3 regions of the uncultured Planococcus sp. genome follow, and region 2 is predicted to be linked to each of the others. Evidence: riboswitches for the same ligand, from Rfam matches in the RefSeq annotation. Region 2 holds a riboswitch; each other region holds the start of a gene.
What was found. A riboswitch is a leader RNA that binds a small molecule or an ion and turns the genes downstream of it on or off. The one in region 2 is predicted to bind S-adenosylmethionine.
Positions count from the first base shown of each region.

Region 1: linked by a shared signal. The riboswitch ahead of Q0785_RS13765 (sulfite oxidase-like oxidoreductase) and the one ahead of Q0785_RS02585 (bifunctional homocysteine S-methyltransferase/methylenetetrahydrofolate reductase) in region 2 are both predicted to bind S-adenosylmethionine.
Region 3: linked by a shared signal. The riboswitch ahead of Q0785_RS06055 (methionine biosynthesis PLP-dependent protein) and the one ahead of Q0785_RS02585 (bifunctional homocysteine S-methyltransferase/methylenetetrahydrofolate reductase) in region 2 are both predicted to bind S-adenosylmethionine.

Region 1 covers NZ_CANMXD010000009.1:61,918-64,180, forward strand. Annotated here, with positions in the region: gene modB (molybdate ABC transporter permease subunit) at 1-213, opposite strand, end outside; gene modA (molybdate ABC transporter substrate-binding protein) at 210-983, opposite strand; SAM riboswitch class I at 1,210-1,321, shown strand; gene Q0785_RS13765 (sulfite oxidase-like oxidoreductase) at 1,402-2,064, shown strand.
Region 2 covers NZ_CANMXD010000002.1:38,747-41,009, forward strand. Annotated here, with positions in the region: gene Q0785_RS02580 (DUF6544 family protein) at 142-891, shown strand; SAM riboswitch class I at 1,158-1,262, shown strand; gene Q0785_RS02585 (bifunctional homocysteine S-methyltransferase/methylenetetrahydrofolate reductase) at 1,335-2,263, shown strand, end outside.
Region 3 covers NZ_CANMXD010000003.1:294,722-296,984, reverse strand. Annotated here, with positions in the region: gene Q0785_RS06055 (methionine biosynthesis PLP-dependent protein) at 1-1,036, opposite strand, end outside; SAM riboswitch class I at 1,112-1,215, opposite strand; gene Q0785_RS06050 (antibiotic biosynthesis monooxygenase family protein) at 1,458-1,763, shown strand; gene Q0785_RS06045 (hypothetical protein) at 1,760-2,113, shown strand; gene Q0785_RS06040 (cobalamin-dependent protein) at 2,130-2,263, shown strand, end outside.

The sequences.
Region 1 (2,263 bases), on a different contig from region 2:
ATTGACGCCGAACAGAACGATCAAGGCGAAGCCAATGACCGTCGGCGGCAAAACCAAAGGCAGCAGAATCAGGGCTTCTACGAGGCTTTTCCCAAAAAAATCACGCCTGTTCATCAAGCGTGCAAGCGCCAGGCTGACCAAAAATACACATAATGTGGAAATGACCGCGACTCTCAGCGATAACCAAAGCGGAGACAAATCATATGGCATCATGGCGTTTTTCCATCTCCCGGCAAAAAGCCGTAGTCTTCAAGAATGGCCTGGCCTGTTGGACCCGTGACAAAATCCAGAAAAGCCGCAGCAGCCTGCTGATTCTCTGACGCGGTTACAACGGCTCCGGGGTAGACGACAGGATCCCGCTGTCCGGGCACCTCAAGCATCGCTGTTATTTCCCGGGAAATAACGGCATCGGAAGAATAGATGATGCCAAGACCTGCATTCCCGCTTTCTACGTAAGTCACCACTTGCCTTGCGTCTTTGGCATAGATCAGACGCCCTTCAAGCGGCTGCCATAACCCTTGGCTTTCCAATGCCTGCCTTGTATACTCTCCAACCGGCACACTATCAGGCTCTCCAACGGCAATGGTTTCTTCTGCATCCATCACTACTTCCTCAAAATCCACCGATTCCGGGAACTCTTCCAAAGAAGCCAGGACCAGCCGATTTTCAGCAAATGGACTGATGCTTACCGATTCTATGAGCTGCTGCGATTCGAGCAGGTCCATATCCTTTACGCTGGCCGATAAAAACAAATCTGCAGGTGCCCCTTGCTCGATTTGGCTTCTCAGCTTGCTGGATGATCCGTAATTGAAGGATAAGTCAATATCCGGTTCCACCTGCTGAAATTCCTCTTCCATCTTTTTCATAACTTCCGTCAGGCTTGAGGCTGCCGAAACCAAAAGCTCACTGTCGTTGCCAGCCGATGTATTGCTGCAGGCGCTCAGCAGGATGGCTATGCTTATAATAGTTATCATTTTTTTCATTAATAAAGACCCCTTATTCGTTTGAAATGCAGCTCACCGGTTCCGGTAAATTCTCCACGTACCTTTAGTATAACGCCAGCTGAAGAGAAGCTAAATAATTTTGCGAATAATCTTGTAAGAAACAGAGCATTTGAGTAAAATAAAGAGAAACTTCAATCAGTAAAGACTTTTTCACTCTTTACTGATGAAAGCTGAACAAATTCAACAAAAAATTAAATATGCTACATCCTTATCAAGAGAGGCAGAGGGAATGGCCCTACGACGCCCGGCAACCGCCAGTTAACTTAACTGGAATGGTGCCAAATCCAGCAGAAGCACGATGTTCTGAAAGATGAGGAAGAGAATTCACCAGCAGACAACCACTCTTCCCTTTTTCAGCGGAAGAGTTTTTTTATTTTAAGGAGTGATATCTATGAAGTTGAGCAAAGCCGAACGAATCAAAAAAACACGGGTACCCGTAGTGGATCCCGCACTGGCTGAACGCCTGCCACCTGGCCAAGTGCTGACCGAGCGCTTTCCGGTCCTGCACGAAGGCGAAGTGCCGGTCTATGATATGGCCACCTGGACCTTGAAGATCTTTGGCCAGGTCGACAAGGAAGTTACACTGCATTACGACGACTTATTGAAATTGCCACAAACGAGGATTACCCGCGACATCCATTGTGTCACGCGCTGGTCACGCTTCGATAATACCTTTACAGGCGTCCGCTTTATCGATCTGATGAAAGAACTGGGCGTAACACCGAAAAGCGGTTATGTGATGCTTCATGGTGATTATGATTACACCACCAATCTTGCGCTGTCCGACCTCGACCGGGAAGACGTGCTGCTTGCCCATTCACTTGACGGCGAACCACTGACGGCCAAACACGGTTATCCGCTGCGTTTCGTGGTGCCTCATCTGTATTTCTGGAAAAGCGTCAAATGGGTCCGCGGCATCGAATTCATCGACAAAAACCAGCCCGGCTTCTGGGAGCAGAACGGCTTCCACATGAACGGCGATCCGTTTCAGGAAGAGCGCTTTTCAGGTGAAGACCTGGAGATTCCAGAGGATGAATGGGAGAAAAAGGATTTTGACTGACTCTGTTCAGTCTTATGATTCCAAGACAATTGAACTGTCACTTTAAGAGATAATTTGCATCAATTCCAAACTTTGTTTTGCGTATTATTTCAAAGAACCCATCAACCTTTTATGCGAAGGTTGATGGGTTCTTTAGATTATCTATAAAATTTATGGCCGCTTACGATAAACCCACATACGTAAACCCTTTGCTACATTC
Region 2 (2,263 bases):
TCGAATTGAAAACCAGTCAGGAAGAATTCTTCCTGACTGGTTTTTTGCTTTAACATGACTGAAATTTCTTTGTCCATAATTTATCATCATTGCGCTTTATTTATTAAGATAAAAGGTATAGTGAGTAAAGGGGTGGTCGTAATGGAGGGAAAAGGAACACAGAAAATAGAATCCGGCTTTGCGGCTCGGAACATACTTACAGCGGAAATGACTGGATCACTTCCATCGCCTGTCCAGAATTGGCTTAAAGCAATTGGGGCGGTCGGCCATGAAAAAATCGATTCCGTGAAGCTCAAACAATCGGGAATGATGAAATTGAAACCCGAACAGAAAACGTGGACCGCTTCCGAAGCGGAACAAATCAGCTTCACGGATCCGCCTGCTTTTCATTGGTCAGTGAAGATGAAAATGAGGAAAGGCCTGACGGTGACGGGTAAAGACAGCTTTCAGGAAGGCAAGGCGGATATGCGCATCAAACTTGCCGGCATTCTGCCGATTTCCAGATCAGACGACAATGAAAAGACGAATGAGTCGGCTCTGCAGCGCTACTTGATGGAGCTGGCCTGGTATCCGTCGGCGGCGCTCAGTCTGTTCATTTCCTGGCAGGAAGTGGATGCATATTCCGCAACGGCGACCATGAATTATGGCGTTCTGACCGGTTCCGCGACTTACTTCTTTGATGAGCATTACGAGCTGCTGAAAGTGGAGGCCTGGCGCTATAAAGAAAGTGGAGAAGATGCGCGTCCGCTGCTATGCACAGGGAGCATCAACGAGCACAAACAGGTGGATGGATTGAAGGTGCCGGTGGACATGGAGATCAGCTGGGAGTTGGAAGAAGGAACGTTCGCCTGGTATAAATTTCAGGCGCATGATTTTCAGTTCAATACTTGAAACCGTGAGTGAGGAATCCGAAATGAAAATGCAAACATATTCTAGATCAATGCGAAGAACACGGAAATTCCCCTTCTTTATACAGATCCTAGCCCGGAATTTCGAAGCCTTTTTTTAGGAGAAAATGGTACAGGGAGCTGTTTTTTTCGTTTTATTTAGGGATTGTGAAAAAAATCACAGAAATTTCATTGTTTTTTGACAGATCGCCTTGACCTGCCCATCAGATACAGGTACCATATTTAGAATACTTAAAACAGAATAGTGAATTCTTATCAAGAGAAGTTGAGGGACTGGCCCTATGAAACTTCAGCAACCAGCCGAAAGGTCAGGTGCTAAATCCAGCAGGCAAGTCATTGTCTGGCAGATGAAAAGGAACGAGTTTGATATCGTAAAGCCTTCTTTTTCATGAAGGCTTTTTTTGTATATATGGGAGGTTGAAGAGGATGGGTTTATTAGACGAGTTGAAGACCAGGATTTTGACGGCAGATGGGGCCATGGGAACCTTGCTGTATTCGTACGGCATCGAGTATTGCAACGAGGAACTGAATTTGCAGCGGCCGGAAGTGATTGAGAAGATCCACCTGGATTACATTAAAGCCGGAGCGGATATCATCCAGACCAATACGTACGGAGCGAACGCAGCCAAGCTTGCGCGCTACGGTCTGGAAGAACAGGTCGCGGATATCAATAGAGCCGCAATCGACATCGCCAAACGTGCGGCAGCGCCCGGTGGCCAATTTGTATTCGGGACTATCGGAGGCATCCGTGGAATCCGCAAAAGCGATGCCACATTGCAGGAAATCATTGCGATGGTCGATCAACAGGCCAGCCATTTGCTTGCCGGAAATCCTGATGGCCTATTGCTGGAAACTTATTACGATTTCGAAGAACTCGCGGAAACGGTCAAGCACCTGAAAGGAATCACTGATACACCACTGATTGCCCAAGTTTCCATGCACGACCCGGGGATTCTGCAAAACGGTATGTCTTTGAATGACGCGCTGCATCAACTGGAGGCGCTTGGAGCCGATATTGTCGGCGTCAACTGCCGTCTTGGGCCGCACCATACCATTCAGGCTTTTGATGAAGTCACCTTGCCTGAAAAAGCGTTTCTGTCTGCTTATCCGAATGCCAGCCTGCTGGATGTGGAAGATGGACGGATCGTCTATGAATCGGAAGCGGATTATTTCGGACGGGCTGCTTTGTTATTGAGGGAAGAAGGTGTCCGATTGATCGGCGGCTGCTGCGGCACGACGCCGAAGCATATTGAAGCGGTGAAAAAACACCTAGGCCAATTGCCTCCGATCGTCCATAAGGAAGTCACCGAAAGGAAACCGATTGTCATCCGTGAAGCGGAAGCGTTGGAAGTTAA
Region 3 (2,263 bases), on a different contig from region 2:
AAAATCGTAATAGCCGGTTGCAGACGCCGCGTTTTGTGCGTTCTTCAAATGGAATATCTGCATGGGTCTGGGTGGCGGGATAAGTGATGAAGCTTTCAACTCCACCCAAACTCTCAGCGAAGGTGATGAGTTTGATATTTTCCAGGAAAGGCCCGACCCATTCCTCTTCCTGTAGACGGAACGACAACATGCCGCCTTTTCCGGGATACAGCACATCTGAAATCTCTGCTTGCTGCGACAGGAATTCCGCGATGGCTTTTGCGTTTGCTTCATGCTGTCTCATGCGCAGCGGCAGGGTTTTTAATCCGCGTACCAACAGCCAGGAGTCGAAAGGTGACAATACTGCCCCCACTGAGTTGTGGAAGAATGACAGCCTTTCGCAGATGCTTTCGCCTTTTGCGGCAACCAGTCCGGCAAGCACATCATTGTGTCCGCCGATATATTTCGTAGCGCTATGGATGACGATATCCGCTCCCAGCTCGATTGGCTGCTGGAAGAACGGTGTCAGAAATGTATTGTCGACGATCAATAGAAGATTATGCTTTTTCGCTAATGCTGCATATGCGATCAGATCAATTTCCTGCATAAGCGGATTAGTCGGCGTTTCAATGAAGAGCGCCCGTGTATTCAACGTTATTTTTTGTTCTGTATCCTGAACATCTTTGAATTCAGCGTATTTTGGATGAATATTATAGGCGGATGCGAAATGGTCCAGCAGGCGATAAGTTCCGCCATAAATGTCTTCAGGCACCAATATCTCATCTCCCGGACGGAACAACGACAAAATCAGTTGGATGGCAGCCATTCCAGAGCTGCAGGCAAATGCGGCATCTGCGCCTTCGAGTTCAGCAAAACCTTCTTCAAGAACAGAGCGTGTCGGGTTTTTTGTTCGGGTGTAATCGTAGCCGGTCGATTGTCCAAGTCCCTGATGCTCATAAGCCGTTGATAAGTAGATGGGCGGATTTACCGCTCCTGTAGCAGCGTCGCTGCGATTGCCTAATTGAACCAATAAAGTTTCCAAACTGTGTTTTGTCATTCCACTCATCCTCTCAACAATAAAACAGGGGCTTTTCTTCAAAAAAGAAGAAAGCCCCTGACTGGAAATGCATTCTTCTCATCTGTTAGGCGTAGCCTATTGGAATTAGCACCGTGTCTTCATCAGACTGGTTGCTGAGACTTCACAGGGCCAAATCCCTCCGTCTCTCTAGATAAGAAATATCTTATGAAGTTTATGTTGTTTCTGGTTCGATGTTTCTAATCTTAAATCATTAAGCAATAGAAAGCAAGGATGAAATTTTAAATAGTTGAAATAAAAAGATAATAGATGGGGGACGCAGTACTGACGGCTGCTGAGATGACTTCGCCGAAGTAGCTGTAAAGAACCGCGCTATTCTTTTAATTCGCTTTCCGAAGTGATATACTGATTGAATGAAATTTGTATGCAAAGGGGAAAGCGAATGTATATTGTCACCTCAACAGTGGTTGTTCCGCCTGAAAAAACGCAGGAGGTCATTGGGATATACCAAAAGCGTTCACGCCGTGTGGATCTGGCGGAGGGCTTTCATTTATTCAGACTCATCCAAAACACTAAGAAGAAAAACGAATTGACAGTCCATATGGAATGGCACACGAAAGCTGCCTACATGGCGTGGGTGAAGAGCCAGGAATTCAAAGAAATCCATGATTTGGAAAAGAACTACCCAGATCAGGAACTGGCGAAAATCATTCCCACCGTACGGCAGTACGAAGTGGTGGCCGAATGAATATAGATATCAAAAACAAAATTGCTTCCGAGACAGCTGAAAGTATATATGAAGCATATCCCACGCTGTGGGACCGTTTTGGCGATCGGGGCTTTGAACATACGGAAAAAGATAATCACCACCACCTGGATCACTTAGAGACAGCTTTCTCCTTGAACGACGAAAAGGTATTCATCGATTACACAATCTGGCTGGAAACAGTCCTGACAAGCAGAAATGTAGAAACCGCATTGATTATCGATAATTTTGAACGCTTACTGGAGATTCTTCCGGGGAATATAGATAAGGATGAAGAGATCTTTATGACGGGTTGTTTAACGAATGCCATTGCGGTGTTGAGGCCTTCATAAAGTTAAGGAGGGTGACATGAACAGTAAATCAAAAGAACTGGCCGATCTATTTCTGGCCGGCGATGAAAAGCAGGCCCTGCAATTAGTCCAAACATATTTGGAGAACCATACTAAAGATGAGCTTTACCAATTGGTTCTGACGCCTGCCAT